DNA from 2 places in the Xenorhabdus siamensis genome. Region 2 is predicted to be linked to the other one. Evidence: predicted binding sites of a transcription regulator. Region 2 holds the regulator's gene; the other holds the start of a gene.
The links. Region 2 encodes ArgR, which controls arginine synthesis, uptake and breakdown. Its sites were predicted from a motif close to ANTGAATAAAAATACANT; they were not measured.
Positions count from the first base shown of each region.

Region 1: a site for ArgR is predicted at 5,314-5,331, ahead of argC (N-acetyl-gamma-glutamyl-phosphate reductase). Genes of this name have one in related genera too.

Region 1 is NZ_JBBMXE010000012.1:229,438-238,277, forward strand. Features, by position in the region: gene oxyR (DNA-binding transcriptional regulator OxyR) at 1-538, opposite strand, end outside; gene argH (argininosuccinate lyase) at 726-2,105, opposite strand; gene AAC852_RS13325 (argininosuccinate synthase) at 2,140-3,366, opposite strand; gene argB (acetylglutamate kinase) at 3,431-4,204, opposite strand; gene argC (N-acetyl-gamma-glutamyl-phosphate reductase) at 4,244-5,248, opposite strand; gene argE (acetylornithine deacetylase) at 5,378-6,535, shown strand; gene AAC852_RS13345 (DUF3800 domain-containing protein) at 6,683-7,492, opposite strand; partial or broken gene metF (methylenetetrahydrofolate reductase) at 7,834-8,720, shown strand.
Region 2 is NZ_JBBMXE010000014.1:343,251-352,090, forward strand. Features, by position in the region: gene AAC852_RS15590 (DNA-binding protein) at 1-48, opposite strand, end outside; gene AAC852_RS15595 (DNA-binding protein) at 124-471, opposite strand; gene AAC852_RS15600 (helix-turn-helix domain-containing protein) at 659-922, shown strand; gene mdh (malate dehydrogenase) at 1,034-1,972, opposite strand; gene argR (transcriptional regulator ArgR) at 2,418-2,888, shown strand; gene mpl (UDP-N-acetylmuramate:L-alanyl-gamma-D-glutamyl-meso-diaminopimelate ligase) at 3,010-4,380, opposite strand; gene fbp (class 1 fructose-bisphosphatase) at 4,551-5,564, shown strand; gene ppa (inorganic diphosphatase) at 5,986-6,516, shown strand; gene AAC852_RS15630 (gamma-glutamylcyclotransferase family protein) at 6,650-6,997, opposite strand; gene tamB (autotransporter assembly complex protein TamB) at 7,000-8,840, opposite strand, start outside.

The DNA.
Region 1 (8,840 bases), on a different contig from region 2:
CAGTCCGGTTCGCCCATTTGTGCTCTTCATAGACTGCAAGTTTCATTGATTCCTCAAAAAGGGGCAATTCGATGAATGCTTCTGTTTCTCTCAACGAAGCCAAAATAGCACAGTCAAGTTTTCCACTATCAAGTTGTGCCAACAAATTCTGAGTTTGAGCTTCATGCAGATACATTTCCAGTTTGGGAAACAATTTATGCAACTCAGGAATAATCAGTGGCAGAAGATAAGGGCCGATTGTAGGAATAAGACCGATATGCAGTGGCCCGGACATGCTTTCACCTTGTAGGGCAGCCATTTCCTGTAAGACTTTTACTTCCCGTAATACCGTCTTGGCTTGCTCCACCAGCAACATTCCTTGTTGTGTAAACAGGACCTTACGGCTTGTGCGTTCCAGCAGCATCACACCCAATTCATCTTCCAGTTTACGTATCTGTCCACTGAGTGTTGGTTGACTAACATGGCAAGAATCAGCGGCTCGCCGGAAATGCCGACACTCAGCAAGAGCCACAAGATATTCCAGATCGCGGATATTCATTCCCAACCTCATTGTCTTATATCAATGATAGAATTGTTTAGTAAGACATTATATGCACGAGGTAATAGAACTATCAAATGCTTGTGAACTCTGGTGTTTTTTATTGAAAAATTAAAAAAACAAAAGTTATTACAACAGAGTGGCAAACCAGCCTGTCATAATAAACAGGCTGTTCAGTCAGAGAAAATTAATTGATATGTAACCTCTGCTTCGCCTCAGCAATAGCCAATTTCACCTGTTTCTGTGCTACGCCACCTTTTGCCAGACGTTTATCCAGACAAGACTGTAACGATAAAATGTCATATACATCTGTCGAAATAGTTTCACTAAATTGTTGCAGTTCAGATAATGACAGTTCTTCTAACGCCTTACCTTTCTTTATCGCAACAATCACTGCCTCACCAACAATGTGATGCGCTTCACGAAACGGAACACCTTTTGCCACCAGATAATCTGCCAGTTCAGTAGCATTGGCATAGCCCTGTTGTGCAGCTTCCTTGCAGCGATCACGCTTTATCTGGATACCATCCAATACTAACACTGCCATATGCAGGCAATCCCGCCATGTATCTAATGCATCAAACAGGCCCTCTTTGTCTTCCTGCATGTCTTTGTTATAAGCAAGGGGAAGACCTTTCAGCGTCATCATCATACTTGTTAATGCACCTTGTACCCGACCACATTTACCACGGATCAATTCCAGGGCATCAGGATTTTTCTTTTGGGGCATCAGGGATGAGCCAGAAGTTACCCGATCCGATAATTCTATAAAGCCAGCTTCTCCACTGTTGAAGAAAATCAGGTCTTCAGCAAAACGTGAAAGATGGATCATGCTGATACTGGCATCGGATAGCAGTTCCAGAACATGGTCACGGTCTGAAACACTATCCAAACTATTACGGGTTGCAGAAGCAAAACCAAGCCATGACGCCAATTGTTCCCGATCAATATCGTACGCCGTTCCTGCCAGCGCACCACATCCCAATGGGCTGACATCCAACCGTTTCAGAGTATCTTGCAAACGAGTCTCATCACGACTAAGCATTTCTGCATAAGCAAGACACCAATGTGCGAAAGTAACTGGTTGCGCCCGTTGCAAATGGGTATAACCCGGCATGACTGCATCCTGATTATTTTCAGCGGTAATCACCAGTGCTTGTTGTAACTCTAGAAGCGCTTGATGAATATCCGCTATCTGATCCTTGCACCATAGTTTCAGATCTGTAGCAACCTGATCGTTACGGCTGCGTCCTGTATGCAGTTTTTTGCCCAGATCCCCCACTTTTGCAATTAGTTGCCCTTCCACCCAGCTATGAATATCCTCCGCATCACTTTGCAAAATAGCCTTGGGGTTGGCTCGTACTTCATCCAGTAACTCATTTAGCGCCGCATTCAGCTTTTGTTGTTCTTCTGGCGTCAAAACACCGACTGTAACCAACGCCTTTGACCACGCAACAGAGCCGATAATATCCTGCTCCGCCAAGCGATAGTCAAAACGCAGAGAATCATTAAATTGCTTGAACCGCTGATCGGCTTCCTGACTGAAACGCCCACCCCAAAGTGCCATAATTGCGTACCTCTTTTCTTTGATTGCCCGGAAATTATTTTTTACTGTTCAACGCACGGATACGGGAAGAAAGCGAATGGAGGCGAATAAATCCTTCCGCATGCCTATGATCATAAACTTCATCTTCTCCGAAAGTGGCGAACTCTTCAGAATAGAGGCTATGAGACGATTGTTTCTGTATTGCTGTTACCTGTCCTTTATACAGTTTCAAGATCACTTCACCACTGACATTCTCAGCAAGTGTTTCCGCCGCAGCCTGAATAGACTGGCGCAATGGTACAAACCAACGACCATCATAGACAACATAAGACATCTCAAGCCCCAATTGCTGGCGCCATTTGAAACTATCGCGATCCAGCACTAGCTGTTCAATTCCACGCAGTGCAGCCATCATGATGGTTCCTCCCGGAGTTTCGTAGCAACCACGGGATTTCATTCCCACCAAACGGTTTTCCACAATATCGATCCGGCCGATACCGTATTTTGCCCCCAGTGTATTCAACTCATTAAGGCATTGATATGGCGACAATGCCTTACCATTTACTCCAACCACTTCCCCTTTTTCAACAGTGACAGAAACATATTCCGGTTCATCAGGTGCATCTTCTGGATCCACAGTCCATGCCCAACAATCTTTATTGGCCGCATTCCACGTGCTTTCCAATACGCCACCTTCGGTCGAAATATGCCATGCGTTTTCATCACGACTGTAGATTTTTTCCAGCGTTGCGGTTGTGGGAATATCACGAACTTTTAGATAATCCAGTAAAGCTTCACGGGAACGCAAATCCCATTCCCGCCATGGGGCAACTACTTTCAGGTGTGGAGCCAACGCGGTATAAGTACTCTCAAAACGAACCTGATCATTACCTTTACCTGTTGCACCATGAGCAAGAGCATCAGCTCCCACTTTCAGTGCTAATTCAACTTGTGCTTTAGCAATGATAGGACGTGCCATTGAAGTACCGAGCAAATAACTGCCTTCGTACAATGCCCCCGTTTTCAGCACCGGATAAACATAATCCTTGATAAATTCTTCACGTAGATCGACGATATGACATTCTGAAGCGCCAGAAAGTAACGCTTTTTGTTCTATACCATCCAAGTCTTCACGACTCTGACCAACATCCGCAACAAATGCGATAACTTCACAATTGCCATAGTTTTCTTTTAACCATGGAATGATGGCAGAGGTATCCAAACCGCCAGAATATGCCAGAACAATTTTTTTAATACTGCTTTTCGTTGAGGTAATTGTCATAGAGATAGCCTTTTACTTTTTTATTCATCTCAGCTAAACGCTAAACCAAATCTGTTCTATCTTGTTATGCCAGAATACGAGTGCCAACGGGTATACCATTAAATAGCGCAATCAGTTGGTCAGCATAACGCCAACTCGCAATATCTACCGGGTGCCCTAATGTTTTTGCGGCTTCCAATGCTGCATGAACTTTCACAATCATGCCGTCGGTAATGACTCCTTGCTCAATAAGCTGCTTTATTTTTCCTTCCGTCACTTCAGCAATTCTTTGACCCTTTCCATCCAGAATGCCACTGACATCCGACAATAAAACCAGATCTGCATGCAACACCTGCGCAATAGCTGTAGCAGCCTGATCTGCATTGACATTCATTAACTCGCCATTTTCAGTAATACCAATAGAACTGATAATGGGGATATAACCGAGATCCAGTAAAAGTTTCAGTAAATCCGGATTACCGGGATAAGCCTTGCCAGTGTGACCAAGCTCCTCATCAAGCTGAGAAACTTTCACAACACCGCCATCCCCTAAACACAAACCAACGGCAGGCAAACGGTACTTTGTCGCCCAGGCAAGCAAAGTTTTATTGGCTGTACCTGCCAGTGTTCCAGTAATAATGTCGATCTGATCTGCTGGCGTTACACGCAGACCTTGTTTCTTCATAATCGGTAGCTGTAATTTCTGCATCAGGTCATCAACCAAGCAACCCCCTCCGTGTACAATTACCAGTGGGCGCTTATGCGTTTTTCGATATGACTGTAATGTAGAAAATAACCGCACCAGCGCTTCGTGACTATCTAATAACACACCACCCAACTTGATAACTAACGGCTCCATCAGATTTATCCTCTGTCGGTATAAAATGAGATTGTTGAATTAAAGCAATGCTTGAGTTTCTTCGAATCCGAACCGGATATTCATACACTGAACAGCCTGTGCTGCTGCACCTTTCAGCAAATTGTCCTCAGCCCCGACAATGATCAGATGCTGCCCTTGTACAGCAAAACCAATATCACAGAATGGCAATCCGACAACGGCCTTCAACGCAGGGAGGCCTTTTTCATATAACCGGATCAGTGGCTTATTGTGATAAGCCTGCCGATATGCCTGCCAGATTTGTTGCTCTGTCACGCCTGATTTCAGCTTACAGGCAATTGTGGCAAGGATCCCCCGCGCAAAATTGCCTAAATGGGGTGTGAAGATTACCTCTGTACCTAAATGTGCCGCGATTTCAGGTTGATGACGGTGATTAAAAACCCCATAAGGCTGCAAACTAACTTCACAGAAACTGTTATTCAATGAAGCCTTACGCCCAGCACCACTTACACCACTGACAGCATTAATCACAGGCCACTGTTCTGTATCCAGCAAACCTTCTTCCAACAAAGGTTTCAGCGAAAGCTGTGAAACCGTGGGATAACAGCCTGGAACCGCGATAAGCCGGGCAGTCTTGATTGCTTCCGCCTGCCATTCCACCAATCCATATACCGCCTGCTCAAGCCAGTTTGTATTTTTATGCTCAAATCCATAGTATTTTGAATAAAAGTGCGTATTTTGTACGCGATAAGCACCAGATAAATCAAATACGATACAACCCGCCTGCAAAAACATCGGTGCAATGTCATGGCTGACTTCATGAGCCGTAGCAAGAAAAACGACATCAATACCATCCGCAGCTTCGGCAACATCCACCATTGGCTGTAAGGGCAAATCCAGAAACCCTTTATATTGTGGATAAAGCTCTGAAAAACATTTCCCTGCATCAGTACTTTGAGAAGAAACCATCAGACCGGAAAGATGGACATGAGGATGTCGTTGCAGATATGCTGCTAACTCTGCTCCGGTATAACCACTGGCACCAACTATCAGCGTATTAAGCATGGGATTTATTCACCTTGTATTAACCCGATGTATGTATTAACCCAATGTAGTAACCCAAATATACAATTGAATTTATATTCAATAATATTGCATTAATATTGATACTATCTTGAATAAGGGCTGTCAACAGTGAATATTAAATTACCAACATTTATTGAGTTATATCACCAGCTTATTGCTGCACCTTCTATCAGTGCAGTAGATGAGGAATTGGATCAAAGCAATGAAGTGGTTATCAATCTACTGGCTGGTTGGCTGAAAGAGATTGGTTTTGAAATTGAGATCCAACCTGTTCCGGAAACCCACCGTAAATTCAATATGCTAGCAACGTTGGGAAGCGGTTCCAGAGGTTTACTATTATGTGGTCATACAGATACCGTACCATTTGACGACGGGCGCTGGACTCAAGATCCATTCACACTGATCGAACGTGACGGAAAATTATATGGACTGGGCACTGCTGATATGAAAGGCTTCTTTGCCTTTATTATTGATGCATTGCGGAATATCGATACCAGCAAACTGTCTTCTCCTCTTTATATTCTGGCTACCGCAGATGAGGAAACATCAATGGCGGGAGCTCGCTATTTTGCGGCCAATTCTACTCTCCGGCCTGATTTTGCCATCATTGGCGAACCTACGTCATTACAACCTATCCGCGCCCACAAAGGGCATGTTGCCCACGCTATCCGCATTGAAGGTAAATCCGGACACTCCAGCGATCCTGCCCAAGGCGTCAATGCCATTGACTTGATGCACGAATCCATCACTCAGTTGATGAAATTACGCAATACATTGCAAGAACGTTACCACAATCCGGCTTTCGCTATTCCCTATCCCACGATGAATTTTGGTCATATCCACGGTGGAGATGCGGTAAACCGTATCTGTGCCTGTTGCGAACTGCATATGGATATCCGCCCGCTCCCCGGACTCACTTTGCAGGATTTAAATGAAGCACTCAATGAGGTACTGGAGCCTGTCAAACAACGCTGGCCGGGACGCCTAAATGTTACAGCGCTTCATCCTCCCATTCCGGGTTATGAGTGTCCGACTAATCACAAGCTGGTGGATGTCATCGAAAAACTGTTGGGAACAAAAGCAGAAACTGTCAATTACTGTACCGAAGCCCCTTTTATTCAAGAATTATGCCCAACATTGGTTTTGGGACCGGGCTCAATTAAACAGGCTCATCAGCCTGATGAATATTTAGACGTATCGATGATTGAACCGACGAAAAAATTGATTTCTCAGATTGTGGAGCATTTTTGTTTGAACGCGGATTAAAGGTGGTAAATCAACAACCTTTTCTATCAAGTAGCTTACTTGACTTTACATCAAAAAGTGGCAACAATTGTTACCATAAATGGATTGGGAGTGCCCGGTCGGCGTTATAACCTCGGTGAGTACATCGGGGTTTTTCGCTATTTGGAACTAAGGAAAAACTTTTAATCCCCACTGCTGATAACCCTCCCCCACCTTGTTTCTCCCTCCTTCACAAAAAAATTTCTTCTCCAATATAGCAAATGCTTGATTAGCCTGCTCTGGTTTCAAAATATGTCTACCAATAGGTCTAGCAACCAGATCAGCAAGTTGTAAACCAGAAGAATTACTTGTTTTTGCTGCCATTCTAATCTTAAAAGGCAAATTCCTGTGATACTTATTTTCTCCATTACAAATTCGAAGAAATTCTAGTTCAAGTTCTTTATCTTCTTTGGAACCTCGCTGTTCCACAATAACGTGAGTTTCTCGTTCCTGCTGACCTTTTTCTGCTACAAAATCATATAATGTCTCTAAACAATAACGTAATGCGATATGATATGGGTTCTGAACCTCATCTTTGTTAATGTTCATTTTGTGCTTTTCAATTACACATGCCGACAATATGAAATTACTTTCATTGATTATTATATTGAGTCGTTTTAGAAAGTGATTCTTTGCTTCACGTGTCCTAAAAATAGTAAAATCTCCTTTTTCTTTACGGATTTCATGCTTATGGAGGATTACAAGATCATGACCAAAATAGTCAAATTTAAGTCGTTGTAACTCTGGCACTACTTTTGAAAGATAATGTTCTTTGTAAAAAATACAAAAAGCTAAAACGAAGACAGGATAATCTTTATCAAGCTGTATTAGACCATGATCACCACTTTCATCAACGTATACGACAAAATCGCTAAAGCTTCTTTGCCCATCTATAGTTAATTCTTTTTTAATAACTAATTGATTCTCAGTACTATCCATACTTTTTTCCTTGCTTTAACTTTCTTTTAACTACTTCTCAGCCAAGACAAAACATCATAAATCACCTCCTGGAAATAAAATTTATTCCCATTTACTATAGCGTTATATATTAGTATAAATAACACTCAATACACCAGAGATTGTTTTTCATTCAATCCCCTAACATGAATTTCTTTCCTGATCACTTTGAATATTCCTCATCGGAAATAAGCCATTTCCTAATTGACTAAAAATCCTGCTTCGCTCATTCTATTTGGACATCTAAATGGATAGACATATAAACACTTAAACATCTAAACATAGGCGGATATAGGTTCCGTTTGTTCAGGAGGGCGCAGGATATGAGTTTTTTTCATGCAAATCATCAAGAGGCACTAAATCAGAATCTGGCTGAACTTGAAGGCCAGATCCGTGTTTCCTTTGAATTCTTTCCCCCAGAACCACTGAAATGGAACAAACTCTGTGGAAATCCATTGACCGACTGAGCAAACTGAAACCTAATTTTGTTTCCGTGACTTACGGCGCCAATTCTGGCGAACGTAACCGTACTCATAGCATTATCAAAGGAATCAAGGACAAAACGGGTCTTGATGCCGCTCCGCACTTAACTTGCATTGATGCCAGCCGTGAAGAATTACGTGATATCGCTCGCGATTACTGGAAAAACGGTATTCGTCATATTGTGGCTTTGCGTGGCGATTTACCCAATGGTAGCTGCAAACCAGAAATGTATGGCACTGATTTAGTAGAGCTCTTAAAGAAAGAGGCAGATTTTGATATTTCCGTCGCGGCTTATCCGGAAGTGCATCCAGAGGCAAAAAGCGCACAGTCTGACCTTATTAACCTGAAAAGAAAAATTGATGCGGGAGCAAATCGCGCTATTACCCAATTCTTTTTTGATGTGGAAAGTTATTTGCGTTTTCGTGATCGCTGTGTATCGACAGGGATTGATGTGGAAATTGTGCCGGGGATTTTGCCTGTCTCGAATTTCCGTCAGTTACAGCGATTTGCCGCCATCACGAATGTTCGCATCCCAAGCTGGATGACCAGAATGTTCGAGGGCTTGGATGATGACCCTGAAAGCCGCAATTTAGTTGGCGCATCTATTGCGATGGATATGGTGAAAATTCTGAGTCGTGAAGGAGTGAAGGATTTTCATTTTTATACACTGAATCGCGCGGAACTGAGTTACGCTATTTGCCATACATTAGGTGTTCGTCCTTGTTGATTTTTATCCTTAAAAAAAGCCGGACTAGATAGTAGTTCGGCGTGGTTATATACCCCCCACCCAGTTTGATAACTCATCACCATATCCACCGATAATAAAAGCCGAACAGTTTCCCATTCG
Region 2 (8,840 bases):
ACCAGCGAGGCCAATGAGTTCCTTTGCAGAATACCATTCTTTTTTCATCTCTCTCTCCTCGCTTTGTACCGGAGCAGTAAAGAGGAAGCCAAATTTTGAACATTTAGCTTTTCAAAAGCTGCCTCAGGTAGCTACGATTTTTTCCAAAAAACTTCTTATTCCATCTCGTAGTATCACTTCTGTAATTATCTCCTTTTCTTCATCCGTGAGTAGATTAAACGCACTTACCCAAATGGATAGTGGGTCCTGTTTCTGAACCTGATATTCAGGTGATATTTCATTAAGTTCCAGAGCTGCCAATGTTGATTCAGGAAAACATGAATAGTGATATTCAATTGCCCTTCCCTGAACACCTGTTCGTTTTTGTCTCAACCACTCTTCACGTTTGGCTCTGGCATTCACTCCTTGTGGTGATCTAGGTAACTCACCTACACCGGTCAACTCCATTGCCGTATACCACTCTTTTTTCATAATGTTTCTCTATTTTTGTAACCAAGTTCAAAAAAGAAGTTATTAAGAAAAAATTAAAAACATTTTTAGAAAAAATAATGTTATTTTATTTTCTTAATAACAGATCCATGTTCGTTATTAATTTCACTCTAACGCTTTAGTTATACCACTAATGTGGCTCTAAATTTAATAGGAAAGGATTAAAAAAATGATTTCTATGAAATCGGATTGGCATCCTGCTGATATTATTGCTGCTTTACGTAAACGTGGAACAACTCTGGCCGCTGTTTCTCGTGAATCAGGACTAAGCTCATCAACTTTGGCGAATACTCTTTCTCGCTCGTGGCCCAAGGGAGAATGGATAATAGCAAACTACTTAGGTATTCATCCGTCTGAAATATGGCCAAGCCGTTATTTCAATCCCCATACTGGAGAATTATTAGAAAGGAAAGTAAGAGAGAAAAAAGAATAATTAGCTACCAATATAATTATTGAAAGAAAAACCGCTAGCTTTTTTAAACTAGCGGTTTCCGTTATCTAATATATTTAAATTAATTCGTATAATAATAGATTAATAATTAAATTAACCATTAATAAATCTTTCGCCTAATTCAATATCTTTTTTCAGAACATCCAGCATATTATCCAATGCTTTCTGTTCAAACTCACTCAATTGGCCAATGTCTAAACGTTCTTCAATACCATTTTTGCCCAAACGAACAGGTTGTGCGAAGAAACGAGCGTATTTGCCGTCACCTTCTACGTAGCTGCATTCGATAACATTGCTTTCACCCTGCAAACCACGGATCAAAGAAAGACCCAGACGTGCTGCTGCTTGGCCCATAGACAAAGTTGCAGATCCACCACCTGCTTTTGCTTCAACAACTTCAGTACCTGCGTTCTGAATACGTTTCGTCAACGCTTCTACTTCTTCATCAGTGAAACTGACATCCTGGATCTGAGACAATAATGGCAGAATAGTTACGCCGGAGTGACCACCGATAACAGGAACATTCAGCTCTTCTGGTTTCTTATCTTTCAGTTCTGCCACAAACGTATTAGAACGGATAATATCCAGAGTAGTTACACCAAACAGACGATTTTTGTCGTAAACGCCCTCTTTTTTCAGAACTTCGGCAGCGATTGCCACAGTGGTGTTAACAGGGTTAGTAATAATTCCGATTAATGCTTTTGGACATATTTTAGCAATCTGTTGAACCAAATTACGGATAATCCCTGCATTAATATTGAACAGATCTGAACGATCCATACCAGGTTTACGGGCTACACCTGCAGAAATCAATACAACTTCCGCCCCTACCAATGCAGGAGTTGCATCTTCACCAGCAAAACCAGTGACCTTCACAGTTGTTGGGATATGGCTCAGATCGGCAGCCACACCTGGGGTCACCGGAGCAATGTCATACAAGGAAAGTTCTGAACCTGAAGGAAGCTGGGTCTTGAGTAGAAGGGCAAGTGCCTGACCAATACCACCGGCTGCACCGAGAACTGCAACTTTCATCCTGATACTCCTTTAAATAAATGCTGTAAAAAACTTAAACCTGTCTGGTTAAGAGACTCTATATTTCCCATACAAAGTATAAATATGGGATACGCTCTCAGCCTTATTCATCACTACGTATTAAAAACAATCTGTTAACAGACAGATTATCTACCTAATAGCCCAATGATGGAACACTAAAGTTTTTTATTTTAGACAAAATGCTTATCTGTTAATGAGATAATGGGCACTTTTTTAGGAATTATTCCTGTTATCTTATTAATTGCTCTGTTGATTAACTTGTCCTTCTCCTTTTCCCTGAATAATGCAATTTTATTAACAATAAATTTACTGAGCTCAATAATGTAATTATGCTCTCTATATTGGGTTTTTCTTCTCTTCCTTGCATAAAAATTCACTTTTTTGCAGAATATTGGCTTCATAGTGGATTCAACGATGGTGAAATATGCGAATTCTTTCGAAACAGGAAGATTTGATCAAAGCTTTCAAGGCATTATTAAAGGAAGAAAAATTCAGTTCTCAAGGCGAGATAGTTACAGCACTCCAAGAAGAAGGTTTTGAAAACATTAATCAATCTAAAGTTTCCAGAATGCTGACAAAATTTGGCGCTGTCAGAACCCGTAATGCAAAAATGGAAATGGTCTACTGTCTGCCAGCAGAATTAGGTGTGCCTACTGCCACCAGCCCATTGAAAAATCTGGTATTAGATATTGATTATAATCATTCCGTAGTTGTTATTCGTACCAGTCCTGGTGCGGCACAGTTGATCGCGCGTTTATTGGATTCATTAGGAAAAGCAGAAGGGATCCTTGGCAGTATTGCAGGAGATGACACTGTTTTTTCTACGCCAACACAAGCCATTACAGCCAAACAGCTTTATGAGGCTATCCTCAACTTGTTTGAGCAAAAACTGTAAACCAATCGTCCATCAAAACCATGTAAAAACACGGTATCACTGCATACCATTTTTCCAGAGAAAATTTTGCAAGAGGATCGCTTGATCATCGCGATCCTCTTGATTTAACGCTTGTGATCAATTAAGCAGCGTGTGCTCTCTTATTCAACGCCGCCAATAATTTCTCATGAATACCACCAAAACCACCATTACTCATGATCAATATGTGGTCACCTGGCTGTGCTGCCTCCACAATCATACGTACCAACGTGTCAATATCTGCACTCCAGCGAGCAGGTTGAACACATTGTTCCACAATTTCAGCAACCTGCCACTGGATATTACCAGGCTGAAACAGAAAAACTTCATCCGCTCGGCCCAGAGAAGGTGCAATATCATTTTTGCTTATACCCAGTTTCATGGTATTCGAACGTGGTTCCAGTACTGCAAAAATGCGCGCCATACTGCCCGCTTTGCTTCTCAGAGCTTCCAGTGTCGCCAAAATGGCCGTTGGATGATGGGCAAAATCATCATAAACCGAGATATCATTCACTTTGCCGAGTAATTCCAGTCGGCGACGAGCATTGATAAAGTCACCTAATACCTGACAGGCATCCTCAGGCTGAATTCCTACATGGTGAGCTGCTGCAATAGCCATTAAGCCATTATGCATATTGTGTTCCCCCACCAATGACCAGTTAACTTCGCCAACTAATTCACCATGATGGTACACTTGATAGGTACTGCTGTCCTGAGTGGTTTTTTGGACGTGCCAGGCCCCTGTTTCCCCTAGGTGTTCCAACTCACTCCAGCACCCCATTCCAAGCACTTGTTTCAGATTTATGTCATTATCGGGCACAAGGATCTTACCCATGCCCGGTACGATTCTGACAAGATGGTGAAATTGCTTTTGGATGGCAGCCAGATTTTCGAAAATATCAGCATGATCGAATTCAAGATTATTTATGATGAGCGTACGAGGACTATAATGAACAAATTTCGAACGTTTATCAAAGAAAGCACTATCGTATTCATCCGCTTCAATCACGAAAAATGGGCTTTCACCAATCTGTGCTGAAACATTAAAATTGCCCGGCACACCACCGATAAGAAATCCCGGTTTATAGCCACAAGCTTCCAGGATCCACGTCAGCATACCCGCAGTTGTTGTTTTACCATGTGTTCCTGCAACAGCCAAAACCCAACGCTCTGGTAAAACATAATCATGTAACCACTGTGGGCCGGATGTATAAGGAATACCGCGATCCAGCACCGCCTCAACACAAGGATTACCACGTGTCATAGCGTTACCAATGATCACCATATCTGGCACAGGATCGAGTTGTGAAGGATCGTATCCTTGGATCAGTTCAATACCCTGATTTTTTAACAGAGTACTCATAGGAGGATACACATTGGCGTCAGAGCCGGTAACTTCGTGACCTAATGAACGAGCAAGTATCGCCAGCCCTCCCATGAAAGTACCGCAGATGCCAAGAATATGAATACGCATTTATTTCTATCCGATATCATGAAGTGTATCACTATTCTAACCATCAAATCACAGATTAGAAATGCAATAGCCTATCAATCATTTTATTCTTTAGCTAAACTGCCCGCACTTAAGTGTTACCAAAATATACAGCACGATTTTAAAACCATAACCAAATCAGGGCCTTCGTCATGAAAACATTAGGCGAATTCATCGTCGAGAAACAGCACGACTTTCCTCATGCTACAGGTGAACTGACCGCACTACTTTCTGCCATTAAATTAGGTGCCAAAATTATTCATCGGGACATTAATAAAGCTGGCCTGGTAGATATTTTAGGCACCAGCGGTGTTTCTAATGTTCAGGGTGAAGTTCAGATGAAACTGGACTTGTATGCCAATGAAAAACTCAAAGCAGCATTGAAAGCACGCGGTGAAGTAGCGGGTATTGCTTCCGAAGAAGAAGACGAGATCGTCATCTTTGATGGTGACCGGGCAGAAAATGCGAAGTATGTTGTTTTGATGGATCCACTGGATGGTTCTTCAAATATTGATGTAAACGTTTCCGTTGGGACTATTTTCTCCATTTACCATCGAATTACGCCAGTTGGGCAACCTGTTACCGAAGAAGACTTCCTGCAACCGGGTCATCGTCAGGTTGCAGCGGGTTATGTGGTTTACGGTTCGTCCACCATGTTGGTTTACACTACGGGCTGTGGTGTTCATACTTTCACTTACGATCCTTCTCTTGGTGTATTCTGTCTGACCCATGAGAAAGTCCAGTTCCCGGAAAAAGGTAATATGTACTCAATTAACGAAGGGAACTACATCAAATTCCCTCTGGGAGTGAAAAAGTACATTAAGTATTGCCAGGAACAAGACGAAGCAACTCAACGCCCTTACACTACCCGTTATATTGGCTCATTGGTTGCCGACTTCCACCGCAACCTGTTGAAAGGTGGTATCTATATCTATCCAAGCACAGCAAGTCACCCGACGGGCAAACTCCGTCTGCTGTATGAGTGCAACCCGATTGCTTTCCTGGCTGAACAAGCCGGCGGCAAAGCCAGTGATGGCATTAACCGGATTTTAGATATCGTACCAAGCAAGCTGCATCAACGAGTGCCTTTCTTCGTCGGAACCAAATCTATGGTAGAAAAAGCTGAAAGCTTTATGGCTGAGTTTCCAGATGAACCGGATGAGTAATATAAGTCAACTGGTTGATTAATTGGTTATAAGAAGAGGCGAAAATTCGCCTCTTTCTACTCAGTTGTCTCTGTAATATTTATCAGTATCTTTTGATTTGCCCCAACCTAGTTTTGTTCAATAAATTATTTTGTTCATGATGCATGAAGAAACGTTCTTATCAGAAATTACAGCAAGCCTTCTCGCTGGCCTCCTAAATACAGTGGATAAAGAAAGCCTGATCGACGATGTAATAAGGCAATGACTGGCAGAACAGTCGGAAACCATAGTTCAAATCATGAATGATTTTTGGACAGGGATCCTCTACCACTATTAACCCATAGGAGTACAGGCATAATACAGAAAAATGGAATTACTTTAAGTCTGTTTTGGCTATAATAGCCCGCACTCCATTTTGGTTTGAAATTGAAGGAAACCTTTTATGAGCCTGAACAATGTACCGGCGGGTAAAGAACTGCCAGAAGACATCTACGTTATTATTGAGATCCCTGCAAATGCCGATCCAATCAAATATGAAGTGGACAAAGAATCCGGTGCTCTGTTTGTAGACCGTTTCATGGCGACCTCCATGTTCTATCCATGCAACTACGGTTATATCAACAATACCCTGTCTCTTGATGGCGACCCTGTTGACGTACTGGTTCCAACTCCATACCCATTGCAGCCAGGCTCCGTTATTCGCTGCCGTCCAGTTGGTGTGCTGAAAATGACCGACGAATCTGGTGAAGACGCTAAACTGGTTGCTGTTCCTCATTCTAAACTGACTAAAGAATACGACCACATCAAAGATGTAAATGATCTGCCAGAACTGCTGCGTGCTCAAATTACACATTTCTTTGAACACTACAAAGATCTGGAAAAAGGTAAGTGGGTAAAAGTTGATGGTTGGGAGAATGCCGAAGCCGCTAAAGCAGAAATCCAATCTTCTTTCGAACGCGCTGCAAAAAAATAATCCTGACGGATAACAGCAAGTTTTGATTATAAAAAAACCTCTGTATTTTTATTTATTGGCACAGAGGTTTTTTTATTTGGTTATATTGGTTAATCTGTTAAAAATGATATAAAAACAGTAACATCGCTGATTTTTATCTCTCCTCGTGCCGCTTCAGCCAGTCACCACTTTCTATTCGAGGCACTCCCTCAACTGATAACATGTATAAATAGATCCATGCACTACCATAAGGAGTTTTGACCAATTCCCTTTGATATTCCTGAGTATTCTTTTTCAAATCATCCAGTTCAGTCAAAATGGATGACGTAATGCGATAAACCTCACATTCAATTGTTCCTTCGCCACGGATCACCGCTGGATAATGCCCCAGATCATAAATTTCATAACCTTCCAACCTATGCTCCCCCAAAAGTTGAGCGTAGGTCATCCAGTGGTGATTACCTTGTTTGCGCCTCAGGCTGCCATAAACAATAACTCGCATCTTTAAAACTCAAACTCATAGAGCAGATCTAAAGCCTGATCAATACCAGATACCGCTTCCAGATACAATCTCGGCATCACACGGTAACGTAACGTCAGAGTTGCCAGAGAGTCAAAAATGCCAACACCATATTTTACCTGTAAGTCGTTGGTAATCTTGCCACTCACAACAACCTGCGATTTGTTACCAATTCCTTGTGTGTCCAGCGCCAGATCAGAGACACCAAAGGTTTCACCAATTTTGCCCACCAATCTACCGCTCTGCGCGACACCCAAACCAATCAACATAGAAGTCATCTGGGTGTTATCAGCCCCCCCTTTCTCTAACCCCTCACCACGCAACAGGTAAGATAACGCTTCCTCTTGCGATTTGACTGGCTCAGAGAAAATTTCAATCTTAGGTTTATCTGCCAACCCCATCACTTTCACACCAGCAATAACATCATTCGCTGTCGATTCAGGGTTACGGATCGCTTCAATATTCAACATAGGTTGATCCGGTGGACCAGAGAACAGAATAATTCCCTTACGCACCTGTAAATCCTGCCCATAAGCGCGAAAGCGACCATCCGGAATATCAATTTGACCGTTCAGCCCCAATCCCTGCTGATCCTGAATGACTTTCAGGTCTCCTTTCAACTGAGCGTTCAAACCAAATGCACTCAAGCGGACATCATCACCTACGTGAATATTTAAATTACTTTGAATCAAAATGGACGATTTTTTCTTTTCTATCGGCTGTAGATTTTTATCCAGCATCACTTCATCAGAAGAAACATCCACTGCAGATTCCGGTAATTCCTGTACGGTAATGCGTGCCCACGGAATATCCACATTGCCATTGAGCTTCAATAATTGGGACGTCGCTTCAAAAACCAGATCAGGACTCACATCAATTTTTACCATTGGTGGTACTGTCACACGCAGTTTTTCACCATACGCTGTCACTCTGGCATACCATGCATCCAGATTGCGCCAGTCTGCATGACCATTAAGATTAAGTTGCCCTCGCGGAGTTTTGATCACACCATCCAGATCGGAACGGACACCATCAAAATGAACTGCTACCTGACTTTGATTGATATCAAATGGCAGCCAGTGGCTACTGATCTGAAAAACATCTGCTTTTAATATGCCAAATAACAATGGATTCTTAGCATTACCACCAAGGCGCAAGTTCGCATTTAAATTCCCTTCAGCTTTTTCACCTTTATCCAGAATCGGTTTCATCAACTTCAGAGAAAGGGACTGGATATCTACATTACCCGCTAATTTACGATGGCCTTCTAAATCATCGACTTGAATATGGCCATTCAGTTGTCCATTATCTGCCAGTTTAAATAACCACGATAAATCCGCCTTACCATTTGTCAAACCAGCACTCAAAGTCAATGTTTCAAAATCAACAGGTAAAGTGGTGCCTTCCACAACCTGCCGAATCTGGACGCCGTTTCCTTGCAGAGACACGTTCGCTTGTGGTAATTGATGCCCCGCTGTCCATTTGACATTGGCACTCCCACTAAATACGCCTTTAAGTTGGGTTGTTTTATCCAGGAATGGCTGGATCATGGCAAGATCAAAACGCTCAAACACAATATCAGCCTGCCCACTGGTGCCTGCTTCAATCGATTTCGGAATACAAAGTTGGGCATTTGGGTTCAACCAACAATGAGTACCAACGATCACTTTTTGCTGTAAATTCTGATAATCAATAGCGATCGCTTTACTTAAGCGCCACTCACCAACCGGGGTCTCAAAGTAGGTATTGTTGATACTGCCTTTCCAGCGTTCTTGTTTACGGTCAAAACTACCATTGAGCGCCAGCTTACCTGATACGGGATTCC